One region of the Paenibacillus polymyxa M1 genome, then DNA from elsewhere that is predicted to be linked to it. Evidence: riboswitches for the same ligand, from Rfam matches in the RefSeq annotation. Region 1 holds a riboswitch; each other region holds the start of a gene.
What was found. A riboswitch is a leader RNA that binds a small molecule or an ion and turns the genes downstream of it on or off. The one in region 1 is predicted to bind cyclic di-AMP.
Positions count from the first base shown of each region.

Region 1 (3,142 bases):
GGGCAAAAGTACATCTTTCCGACTCAAAAGCACCTCTCCCGTGTCCTATGTGACCGTTGATCCTCTATACACTATTGCACTGGAGAACAAGCATATTAATAATAGCCTGAAGGCTGAATTGGACGAAAAGCAACAAACCCGTTGGAGTGTGAGTGTAACCAAGCTGTTGGAGACACTGCTTGGAAGTCTGTCATGGTGAGGTGTCTATAGATGCGGACTGTTTTAAAAGAAGGCTGGGCGCTAGTGCGCATACGCTTTTATATCGTTATCATTTTATTTTTGTATCGTCTGCTGTGGGGAGTATTTCTCTATCGGCTGGTACAGTCGGCCGTTGTCCCGCTGCTGCTGCGTTATCCTGGTCAGAGCCAAAACGAGCTGGGAAAGACCTTGTTTTGGATGGAGGGGCAGATCGCCTTGATGGACAGCCAGGAAGTACATGTGTATTTATGGATACTATTAGGGGCGACCGTATTGCGCGTCCTAATCACTCCCTTCATTAGAGCTGGCATATATCAAAGCCTGTATACCGATGCGTCTGAACCGCAAAGCCTGTCCTTCTTCAAGGGGATGAAACGTCACGGTATGTCATCTCTGTTGTATTACATCATCGAGTTGGGTTTGCTGCTGCTTCCCGCCTTCTGGGTGGTACCGAGACTCTATCCTATTGTAGCAGGAACGCTGCAATCTTCCTCTTACCTGTTGCATTTGTTGCCCTATGCCATTGGGTGGGTGGCTTACGGTTGGTTCATTCGGCAGTGCATCCTGTATATGCAACTGGGCTCGGTCAGTGGTCACGCCATACTATCGTCCCTGCTCGCCTTCTTTCGCCAGCTTCTTCCGGCTGTAAGCGTATCTCTCTTGCTTGGTGCTTGTGTGCTGCTGGTCTTCGGTCTATTTGGCACCGTAGCGATAATTTGGACTGGTATGTTGGCGCTAATTCTCCAGCAATCGTATCATTTTGTTACCAGTCTGGTCAGGCTGTGGCATATCAGTTCGCAGTATCGTCTATGGCACATCGATATCTCCAGCAGAGGCTAATCCCTCTCTTTATGCTTTCTCCTGCATTTTTAGCTGTCGAAAAAACTTTTTTCTTTCCCGTGCAAACGGCACATAACTGAATACTGTTAACAGAATCTGTTCCTAGGGCGTTAGGAACAGATTTTTTTTGTAACTTTTTGCGATGAAACATTTGCCAAAGCCTGCTGTCTTTGTTACAATAATCGCAGTGAACTGATAGTAACAACTTTGTAATCTTTATTGTAACCTTTATCTTAAAAACATCGTTGTCGTGAATACTGCTCTCCAAGGTGCACATCTTAAGTTAAGCCTAATTCCTGGCACCTAGGAAGCGGGGGAACCAGTTTGGGTGAATTGATCTCGCAACAGAGTGGTCATAGGGGAACCTTCTACCGAATCCTTAAGCTAACCTCGCAGGCATTGGAAGGGGTATATTTTTTTTGAAGAAGAAGCTAACGATCGCAGCCATGGGTCTCGCCATTGCCTTTACATCTTTTACATTCGGTGGCAGCAGTGCATTTGCAGACTCTAAGATGGACCAGGTCATCCAAGATGCCAAAGGAACGAACTATAGAAGCGGAGGTACTACACTCGAGGGATTCGATTGCTCCGGCTTCACAATGTATGTATTCAACAAACTGGGAATTAAACTGCCGCATCAATCTGGATCACAATTCAAAATGGGAGCTTCTGTATCCCGCGATGAAATGAGACCAGGCGACCTGGTGTTCTTCAACACCACAGGAAGAGGCGTTTCCCATGTAGGTATCTTCGTAGGTGAAGGGAAATTCGCCCACTCCTCGACTTCACGTGGTGTAGTAGTTAGCTCACTGAACGAAAATTATTACGCTAACCGTTATGTCGGTGCAAAAAGAATTATGAGCACAGACGCTTACCATTCTGTAGCTTCAGATATTCCTGATGACGACAACGTAGAATAACTACCGCACAGCAAGCTAACTCTAGCCGCAATTTGATTCTGGCCGGAATCGAATTGCGGTTTTTTATGTCCACTACATCAGTAATTATTATCATTACTGACGAACTGACACCTCAAAAGGTTTCAGTTTTAGCGAACATCGTCGGTTTTACCGCCACCGCTGGGGGAGCATATGAGCAGTAAATCCTTCTTATTGAATGTATACCCGACTTAGGTACGAAATAAACACGCTTGCCATTCTCCTACAACTTGTCTACAATCTGTGGTTAATGATTGAAGTACCTGCATAAGGAGGAATGAAAAAGTGCCCGCCTCAATATCCAACTACCGGATCGTACCGATGGACGAGCATCAAGCGGCTGAAATCTGTGAGTGGCGCTATGATCCCCCCTACAACATATACGGCTGGCTTCCCTGGGAACAAATGAAGGCACTTGAAGTCGAATTTGGAAGTCCCACGCTTCGCCAAGAGCAATATGTTGCCGTACTGAACGAAGAGAATGAGCTGACGGGATTTGCTCAATATTTTCCTATGGTCGGTGTGACCCGGCTGGGTCTTGGAATGCATCCCGAAAGATGCGGACATGGCACAGGCTCCGATTTTGTCCGGGCCATTGCCGAGGAAGCCAGACGACGTCATCCACAGAATGAAATTGACCTAGAGGTTCTCACCTGGAATCAGCGGGCTATACGAGCCTACAAGGCAGCTGGATTTGAGCTGACGGATACCTATGAACGTCAGACTCCAGATGGCAGAAAACCGTTCTATTGTATGGTATATCGTCCTGAACAACAGAACCGGGTTCTATAAATAAGAGCGCCTTCGCTATACAACCGCGATGTTGTGTAGCGAAGGCGCTCTTAATATATACAACAGATCATTATAAAATCAATGACTGCTGCGCATTTTTTCAAAAGCTTCATTATATTGTTGGGCTTCCTTAATATCTACGGCCATAATACCGCCATCGTCCCAAGAGGTCAAACGCAGAGTCACGGTCTTGTAATCAATCGTAATAAATGGATGGTGATTGAATGCCTCAGATATAGCGGCAACTTCATCCACGAATGCAATTCCCTTCATAAAACTGGAAAAATTATATTTCCGAACGATCCAACGTCCTTCCTCCAGTTCCCAGCCCTCCAGTTTCTCCAGATGTGCTTCAATCTCTTCTTGTGTAAAAG
Region 1 is NC_017542.1:133,761-136,902, reverse strand. Features, by position in the region: gene PPM_RS00540 (M1 family metallopeptidase) at 1-199, shown strand, start outside; gene PPM_RS00535 (hypothetical protein) at 211-1,038, shown strand; cyclic di-AMP (ydaO/yuaA leader) riboswitch at 1,315-1,452, shown strand; gene PPM_RS00530 (C40 family peptidase) at 1,458-1,958, shown strand; gene PPM_RS00525 (GNAT family N-acetyltransferase) at 2,262-2,768, shown strand; gene PPM_RS00520 (4a-hydroxytetrahydrobiopterin dehydratase) at 2,847-3,142, opposite strand, start outside.

Region 2 (3,142 bases), 1.3 Mb from region 1:
ATGGCGGTCAGGATGCTTACCTGAATATCATCACCAATTGCAACAATGCCGCAATCGAAATTACGGATGCCCAGTGACCGCAACGCATCCTCATCTGTAGCGTCCGCCACGACAGTATGTGTCAGGATCTCACTCATACTGTCTACAACATCCTCATTCCGATCAATGCCAAGCACCTCGCACCCCATATCCACCAATTGCAAAGCCAGGCTTGAGCCAAACCGTCCCAGGCCAATGACTACAAACTGCTGCGTTTTCATATCTACTCGAAAACTCCCTTACCCTATAATTATTTTACCTTCTGGATGACGATACAATTCCTTACCCTTTTTCGGTCCCAGTGCATAAGCTAGCGTGAGTGGACCCAGCCTGCCTGCAAACATCGTCAGAGTAATCACCAGCTTGCCTACAACTGACAAATCAGGTGTAAGCCCCATAGACAGCCCTACTGTACCAAATGCAGACACTGTCTCGAACAAGATCATTAGAAAATGATGATCTTCGGTTGCGGACAGAATCATCGTCACCCCAATCACGAACAGCAGCCCCAGCAAGGTAATGGTCAAAGCCTTATAAATTCGTGCCTGCGCAAGTCGGTACCGAAACAGCACAATATCTTCCCGTCCCCGCAGCATCGAAAACACCGCTCCAATGAGCAGGGCAAATGTAGTGGTCTTAATCCCGCCCCCAGTGGAGCCAGGCGAAGCTCCAATAAACATAAGTATGATGATAAAAAACTGCGTAGCCTGCCGCAAGCCTGCAATGTCCAGCGTGTTGGCACCTGCGGTACGTGGAGTAACGGACTGGAATAAAGAACCCAGCAGTTTACCACCCCAATCAAGCGAGCCAAGCGTCTTTGGATTCGTAAACTCAAATACAAAAATGACGAGCGTCCCGACGACAATCAGAGCAGCTGTCATGCTGAGTACCACCTTGGTATGTAAGGATAGTCTCTTACGCTTACGATAATCTGCCAGGTCTGACATCACTACAAAACCAATACCACCCGAAATAATGAGAAACATGGCTGTAAAATTAACAATCGGATCATATACATAACCTGTCAGGCTGCGAAATTCACCGAATAAATCAAAACCAGCATTATTAAACATGGAAATGGCATGCCAAATTCCAAAATAAATCGCCCTGCCGACAGGCATATCAAATGACCAGCGAATCGAAAAAATAGCTGCACATACGCCCTCAATCATCAGCGAGTACCATAGCACCTTGCGGATCAATCCAACAATTCCTTCGACAGAGGTCTGATTCATCGCTTCTTGCAAAATAAGGCGCTCCCGCAAGGAAATGCGACGTTTGAACACCAGCGCGATCAAGGTAGCCATGGTCATAAAGCCAAGACCACCGATCTGGATCAGCGCAACGATAACGATTTGACCAAAGGTTGTAAAAAAGAGCCCTGTATCCTTAACGACAAGTCCGGTTACACAGGTCGCGGATGCGGCAGTAAACAAAGCGTCTATAAACGCAAGTGGTTTTCCTGTTGTATTAGAGATGGGCAGCATTAACAATAAACTACCTATTAGAATGATAATGGCAAAGCCTGCAACGAATATCTGCGGTGGAGAAAGCCGAAGCCAGCGTGCATTGGGATTCATCTATTCATCACTTCTCTCCTAATCCTTAAAACTATAAAAACAGTGACTTAATACGGTGTAAGCCCGCTACGCGTTCCATTTATCTTCCGATCGTCGTTGCCCCTGATTTTTTTGATTTTCCAAACCTTAAGTAGCTATAATTAGCATTCCCTGAATACAGGAAGAATGCATGTCAAACACTACTCGGCTCCCTGTGCTATTGGCGAGCAGCAGCGAAGGGGGCAGAATTGTTCTGAAGAAGCGAAGCGTTTGCCTTTATCTCCGGATTTTAACCATTAAAGGGTTTATACAATCAAAAAAATCCGGGGATAACTGCAATTGGAAGAATAATCTGAACCCGCAGCGGTCTAACCAATCCAAACACTTTTATACACACAAAAAAAGACACCGGAAAACCGAGTGCCTGACTTGGTTCCTGCCCACAGCCTACGAGGTTAGCTGACGGATTCGGACAGCACAGTATGCCCTATTTACACTTCCGGTCCATCAGGATCGGCTGTAAAATTCACCCCAGTAACATGGTTCCCCCGTTTTCTCATAGAAATTCGGCTTAAATGTATATCATTACCCATATATTTCATAGGCATTGCCTCAAGATTATAATCCTTCTCTATCCAGATCACAAAACCGATTTCGCCGAAAAAACGTGAAATTGGCTTTAATTCGCGAATAGACATCGATTAATCACAGCTTATCTAATTTTATTAAAACTTTAAAGTGCTTTCACTCTATTTTCATGAATATCGCTGGTCTGTTGGCGGGAACCTGTGCAGTATGATATCTTTAATGGATGTTCTTATTTACAGATTAAGGAGGAAACTCATGAATCCTATCGGGAAACCGGTCGTGCTCACGGCCAACTTCAAAAAATTAGGCTTGCTGGGCGGGGTTGGCCTGATTTGCTTTTTTATCTTTCAATTGCTTATTCCCTCAATTAGCAATCCAAGTCCGGAATCATTGATGAATGCAAAGGTCATCAGCAAACAAGAAGCGGTCATACACGCCCTGGACTTTGCCCGTTCCGAGCTGGGCTATACGGAATCACAGCCAGAGAAGCCCGTCGTAACCTATCAGGCTGAAACAGATTTGTACGGTTATTTATCCAGAGAAAAATTGGTTCAAGAGTACGATCGTACATGGAAAAAAAATTATCCTTATGAAACCTTTCGGGTTGATTTGCCTGACTCCTCAGCGAAGGGCAAGCTGCAAATCCATGTGGATTTATCCACTGGGAAGGTCGTTAGCTTTAAACGGATCACCTCCAGCACCAATTACACACAGGCTGATGTTTCTACAGATGAACAAGCACGAAGCAGACTTGTACGTGTAGCTGAGGGTGACATGACGCTCGAAGCCAAGGAACAGGCTGCAGCAATATGGATCAAACGCTTTGGCTTTAAGCCATCTGAATTGAAGCTCGCGACCACTGAGGGGGAAGGTGGATTAAAATATACCGTGGACGAAAAGAAAATCGGCGCCTCGGTACTTACGCTGGCTTTTACTTTTGAAGACGGGGATGTTCG
Region 2 is NC_017542.1:4,703,700-4,706,841, forward strand. Features, by position in the region: gene PPM_RS21185 (potassium channel family protein) at 1-260, opposite strand, end outside; gene PPM_RS21190 (TrkH family potassium uptake protein) at 279-1,619, opposite strand; cyclic di-AMP (ydaO/yuaA leader) riboswitch at 2,028-2,180, opposite strand; gene PPM_RS21200 (CPBP family intramembrane glutamic endopeptidase) at 2,442-3,142, shown strand, end outside.
Region 2: another riboswitch for cyclic di-AMP. It lies ahead of PPM_RS21190 (TrkH family potassium uptake protein); the one in region 1 lies ahead of PPM_RS00530 (C40 family peptidase).

Region 3 (3,142 bases), 2.9 Mb from region 1:
ATCCATCCTTCCCTCAATTCCAAGTATGTATCATTATGAATAGCATCCCCATTATACACCAGCTGTCACGGTATACCGAATCCTTTGTAAGGCTAAAACTTGCGAAAATGCTTCAGTTTTCGGTCATGTTTAAGAGAAAATGTACGTTTACTTCGTCATCTTCACGGATACCCGCTTCATGATGTACTTCTCTTCAGCCGTGTAGGGCTTCACTCAATCACCAGCATAATTTTAATAGGACAGGTACATAATAGCTGAGAGCACCACTAGGTACCACTGCACGGAAAGGGGGAATACAAATGCGGTACAGGGGAGTGTTGCCATGTTTAGCACTGTTACTAGCATTTTCAAGTTTTCCCGTTCACGCGGACACGCCTCCTAACATCGGAACGCCCCATCCCAAGGAAGCTGCTGCCGCTACTTCGGTATATCAAAGTAAAGATCGAGCTACTCCAACATTAGCGATGCTACGAAAAAAGCATGCGGACATTTTTAAAATGTGCGGCCCGCACACCCGCCAAATTGCCTTAACCTTTGATGATGTGCCCGATTCAAGGTATACGCCGCAGGTTTTGGACGTATTACACGCAAACGGTATCAAAGCTACCTTTTTTATCGTCGGCCACCGTGCGGAAAAGCATCCGGGGATCATACGCCGCATCATCCGCGAAGGTCATGCTATAGGAAACCATTCCTATACTCATCCGGATTTCAGGAAGGCCACACCAGAACGTTTTCGCCACCAGATTACAAAAACAGAACGCATTTTAGAAGCCAGCATAGGTTTTCGACCCAGATTGATACGACCACCCTATGGTGAAATCACGGAGCCTCAAATCCAGTGGGCACGTCGTCATGGGTACATGATCGTCAATTGGAATGTGGACTCTCTAGACTGGAAGGGATTAAGCAAAACACAAATTCAGCGCAACGTGATCCCGGCTACCAGACCTGGCTCCATTATTTTAATGCATGCAGGTGGAGGTCAAAGTTCCAACTTGCAAGGCACTGTCCAAGCTTTGCCGGGTCTAATCCACTCTCTAAAAGCTAAGGGCTACAAATTTGTCACTGTCCCCCGGCTACTTCACACATCGGAACGAAAATAACAGTATGTCTAAGCTTCAAATATACCAACAACGTAAAAAGGCTGCCTTAACGAGCAGAATGCTTCTGCTTGTAAGACAGCCTTTTTTAGCGATAAACGACCGGGCCTAATAAAAAGTCGTCCCAGTTATATGTTGTATGATAGATCAAGTTTACATAACTTATATTATGTTTAATCAAATCATACATAAGCACAATGCTATTTATCAATGACGTACAGTTTCACATTCTGGAAGCCGAAGTCGTTCACGAATGATTTATTGCCAGGGATAAAGATATCAATCCGCTTTCCGGTAATAGCACTGCCCTGATCACGGGCAACGGCCACAAAAGAATGATCTGGCAATCCGGGATGGGAATAACCTGTAACTAGCACCTTTGTTCCCATAGGAATGACTTTCGGGTCTACCGCAATTGTACCTAGCTTAAGCGGATTGCCGTAATAATCGACCGCACCCCATTTGCCATTTTCATCAGCTGCGGCAGAATATGCTGTAGCTTTAACATCAACTACTTTACTGTAATTGAATGTTTTGCCCCATGCTTCAATTGTTGGCTTCTCATTCGCTGGTGCTTTCTCTGTAAGAAGCTGTGGCTTCGAATCCGAAGCCGCCTTTACACTTTTTTCGTCTGGCACTTTAATTTGCAGACCTGCATATATGTTGTTGGACGCAATATCCGGGTTAGCCTTCGTCAACTCATCTACTGATACCCCATAACGTTGAGCAAGCAAAAAGAAGGTATCGCCTTCTTTGGCAGTATGAAGCGAAGCAGCATCTGCTACTCCAGCTGTCTGTGCCAGCCCTGCAATAGCTGCAGCAAGCACCGCAAATTTCATAGTTTGTCCAATATGTTTTAAATGTTTCAAAGATATGTACCTCCTCTGTTATGCCTGCGAAGTTAGCTGTCGGATTCGGACTCAGGAGAAGCCCTATGCTTGTGCAATTCACCCCTAGGCATATCCACAACATCTTATGATGCATTGGAATCATTGCCGTTGTTACGTCCCCCGCACTTCCCATGGTTTGAGCCCAGCACCTGAGTATTTATTATCATTACTGCTGCCCCGGTAAGTTTTGGCTCACTGCATAATATCACAATTTTGTAACCTTATCTGCATGAAAATGTTGGTAACCTTGAATATCATACTATACTCATTACAATTTTGTCATCAAGAATCCGTTTTCTGTTACGAAAATATGGAGATATGGTGACAAAAAGAGAAAAGCCCTCCGTGAAACATCATCACGAGAGGGCTTTGTTAATATTTCATAAAAGCATTTTCTTACAGCACTTTAGCAAGAAAATCACGGGTACGGTCATGGCTTGGAGTACCGAATACTTGCTCAGGCGTACCTTGTTCTATAATTTGACCGTTGTCCATAAAGATGATTCGATCCCCTACCTCACGGGCAAAGCCCATTTCATGCGTCACGATCACCATCGTCATGCCGCCCTCAGCGAGCTTCTTCATCACGTCCAGAACCTCTCCAACCATTTCAGGGTCAAGAGCAGAAGTAGGCTCATCGAACAGCATTACGTGCGGCTGCATGGCCAAAGCACGTGCTATCGCAATACGTTGTTTTTGACCGCCAGATAACTGGTTCGGGTAGGTATTCTTCTTATCCTCAAGACCCACGGTCCGCAGGAGCTCCAGCGCAATTTTCTCCGCTTCTTTCCCCGACTGCTTTTTCACCTGCGTTGGTGCAAGCGTCAGATTCTGCAGTATTGTTTTATGCGGAAACAGATTAAAATGCTGGAAAACCATCCCCATCTTCTCCCGAGTCGCATTAATATTATGACCACGGGCCGTAATCGGCTCACCCTCAAACAAAATTTCCCCTTCTGTTGGCTGTTCCAACAGATTCATACAACGCAAAAACGTACTTTTTCCTGAACCACTCGGACCGATAATGACGACTACTTCACCTTTGGCGATATCTATATCAATGCCTTTTAAAATTTCATTCTTACCGAATGATTTACGCAGTTGTTTAACGGTGATCACTGGCTCTCAACTTCCTTTCCCATAAACCCA
Region 3 is NC_017542.1:3,043,413-3,046,554, forward strand. Features, by position in the region: gene PPM_RS13410 (polysaccharide deacetylase family protein) at 300-1,106, shown strand; gene PPM_RS13415 (3D domain-containing protein) at 1,304-1,972, opposite strand; cyclic di-AMP (ydaO/yuaA leader) riboswitch at 1,979-2,146, opposite strand; gene PPM_RS13420 (amino acid ABC transporter ATP-binding protein) at 2,390-3,112, opposite strand; gene PPM_RS13425 (ABC transporter substrate-binding protein/permease) at 3,099-3,142, opposite strand, start outside.
Region 3: another riboswitch for cyclic di-AMP. It lies ahead of PPM_RS13415 (3D domain-containing protein); the one in region 1 lies ahead of PPM_RS00530 (C40 family peptidase).

Region 4 (3,142 bases), 110 kb from region 1:
ATACAGATACCGTTGACCATATTCGAGAGGCTTTGGAAAAGGCTGGCTTGCATCCTGAATATGATCTTGAAATTGATTTTCCGACAGATCTTCCTTATGATGTGTTTCGGCAGGGCGGTTCAACGGACAACCAGATTTTACTGCTTGGACGTCAGGGCGAGGTGCGGGAAATATCCGAAGTTTCAGAAATTGTACGCTCAATAAGTGGCATTCACCGAGGAAAATATCACATGTATTTTCCCCAGAATAAATTGAACGGGGTAAAAGAAAGGCTTCCTGCCGAAATAGGGAATTATTTTGTCAAACAATAGACAAATATATAGAAATGTAAGTAAGAAAAGGAGATGAAAACCTTGGATTTATTCGACACTCATACTCACCTAGATGCGCCACAATTTGACGAAGACCGTGAAGAAGTTATAGCACGTGCTGTCGAATCAGGAGTAACACGGATGATCAATATCGGATTTAATCGTGAGACCATTCCATCCACCATGAAGCTGGCTGAGACGTATGATTTTATTTATGCAGCCGTTGGATGGCATCCGCAGGATGCCATTACAATGCAGGAGGGTGATTTAGAATGGATTGCATCGTTATGCAGTCATAAAAAGGTTGTAGCGATCGGAGAGATCGGTCTGGATTATTATTGGGATACATCACCAAAGGATGTGCAGCAGCGGGTACTTCGAAATCAAATTGGCCTGGCACGTGAGCTCAAGATGCCAATTGTTATCCATAACCGGGATGCACATGAAGATATTGTGAGGATTTTACGTGAGGAAAAGGCGGGCGAGATTGGCGGAGTCATGCACTCCTTTTCTGGGAGTTGGGAGACAGCTAAAATGGTGCTGGATATGGGTTTCCACCTTTCCTTCGGCGGGCCCATAACGTTCAAAAATGCCAAGCAGCCAAAAGAGGTGCTGGCCCAGGTACCGCTGAACCGTCTGCTTATTGAAACGGACGCGCCTTACTTGACGCCTCATCCGTTTCGCGGGAAGCGAAATGAGTCGGCACATGTGAGATTGGTGGCAGAAGCAGCCGCCCAAATTAAGGGAATTACAGTGGAGGAATTGGTATCCATTACGACCCAAAATGCCTTGGAACGATTTGACATTCAGTGAAAAAGCGAAGAAATCAATCAAAATAAAGAGATAGACGGAGCTAATTATGATTTTGTTGCAGGAAACTCAAGAATATTACAATTTTTTAACCGAATATTTTGAAAAATGTACTTGAAACCTGCTTTACAACATGCATGGAAACAGGATATCATCTTTTCAGTGAATTGTTGTTGAGTGTAAACATCAACAAATCATTTCATGAACCAGTCTCGCTGAGTCCCTTTTACAGGGAACGGGGGAACCGATATGGCTTACAGTACGTCCGGTGTATGTGCAAGAGATAATATCTCTCAGTATCCGGCTCGACCGAAATTCATTTCCCGGATGGGATTGAACAGGTAGAGAAGCCGTATTTCGATTTCTTTCTGGGTCTTCGGGGTGAATGTGAAGGCGACCGCCATGAGCGGTTGACCTAAGCTAGGGCGACTCTCTACGTCCGAACCCGACAGCTAACCCCGTAAGCGTAACAAGAGAGAAGCCATCTCGTGCATGAGTTTTCCCGCATATTCACACATGTCGGAAGCCACGAAAGAGCTCTCTAGTCTCTTTCTTTGGCTTTTTTTGTTGTGAATAAAAGAAAATCTGTCATCATACTGTGGTTAAACAGGGGAGGACAGCATGCCGCGAAGACGGGTACATGGTGCAGGACAGTCGCAGTACGGGCTTGTCTTGTAGAAAATCTGTTATAGTCACGTCAACGATCAACTATGTCTTACTCCAGACGGCGGGCTATGTAAGGAGGACGGAGGAAATGGGCATTTTCCGAAAAGAGGAGACCCATGAGTCACGCTCATCCAGCATGTCTTACGTATTACGTTGGAAGCAAGAGAATGTGCGCCAGGCTGCTTTGGTTGCTATTTTTCTAATCGCACTAACGATTATGATTTCAATTCTGATGTACACGCAATCTAAAAAACAAGTCTTTTTTGTCATCGATGGTAAGGCATCTGCGGTAGAAACCCGGGAATCCAAGCTCCAAGATTTGCTCAATGAGCATTCTATTTCACTTCAGCCGCATGATACAATTTCCATGCCGCTAAACGGGGCAGTACAGGATGGGGATCGCGTAGTCATTAAACGTGCCAATCAGGTTAAAGTATCCTCAGGCAATGAGACGAAAAAGCTGTACACAACAGAAAATACAGTAGAGGGTGCCATTCGCACTTCGGGCTATAAATTATCATCAACGGATAAAGTTTACCCTGCGTTGGATGCCTCTGTTTCAGCTAACATGGACATAAAAATCGTCCGTGTAAAGAAACAGCAGGTCGAACAGAAAAAACAAGTGCCTTATCAGGTCATCAAAACGGCAGATCCAAGTCTCTATAAAGGCGATAATCGAGTCATTCAAAGTGGCAAATCGGGTGTGGTAGTCCAGCATGTTCAAAAGGTATACCATGATGGAAAATTGGTGTCCAAACAGCTGGTCAACAAGGAAGTCGCACAAAATCGTGTGGATAAGGTAATTGCGGTAGGGACGAAGAAAAAACCGGTCGTTCTAGCTGCTTCCATCGGCCCTAAAGATGCGGTTAAGGCTACAAAGGTTAGTTCGGGCAGTGCTGTCCGTAAAGCAGGTATTAATTTTAATTATAAAAAAGTTTTACAAAATGTCTCCATGACGGCGTACTCTGCCCAGGAGCCAGGTATTGGTACACGTACCGCCTCCGGCACGCGTGTCACGGAAGGACGCACCATCGCTGTCGATCCGAATGTAATTCCCATCGGCTGGTGGGTGTATATTGAAGGGGTAGGCTTCCGCCGTGCGGAGGATACCGGTGGCGCGATTAAAGGCCACAAAATCGATGTGTATTATGAGAGTTTAAGCCGGGCTAACCAATTTGGTCGTAAGCACGGTAAAACCGTATATGTTATCGGACCTGTAAAGCCGGAAATCAACTAAAACAGGTTGTGTATGTTGAGGACAATGCGATAGTATTAACAACATAGTTATGCCATGCTAAGAAGAGGATATCCTCTTCTTATTTTGTTTTCAAAAGCAGGGAAAGATAATATATGTT
Region 4 is NC_017542.1:28,610-31,751, forward strand. Features, by position in the region: gene PPM_RS00130 (HD domain-containing protein) at 1-311, shown strand, start outside; gene PPM_RS00135 (TatD family hydrolase) at 354-1,124, shown strand; cyclic di-AMP (ydaO/yuaA leader) riboswitch at 1,325-1,604, shown strand; gene PPM_RS00140 (3D domain-containing protein) at 1,876-3,024, shown strand.
Region 4: another riboswitch for cyclic di-AMP. It lies ahead of PPM_RS00140 (3D domain-containing protein); the one in region 1 lies ahead of PPM_RS00530 (C40 family peptidase).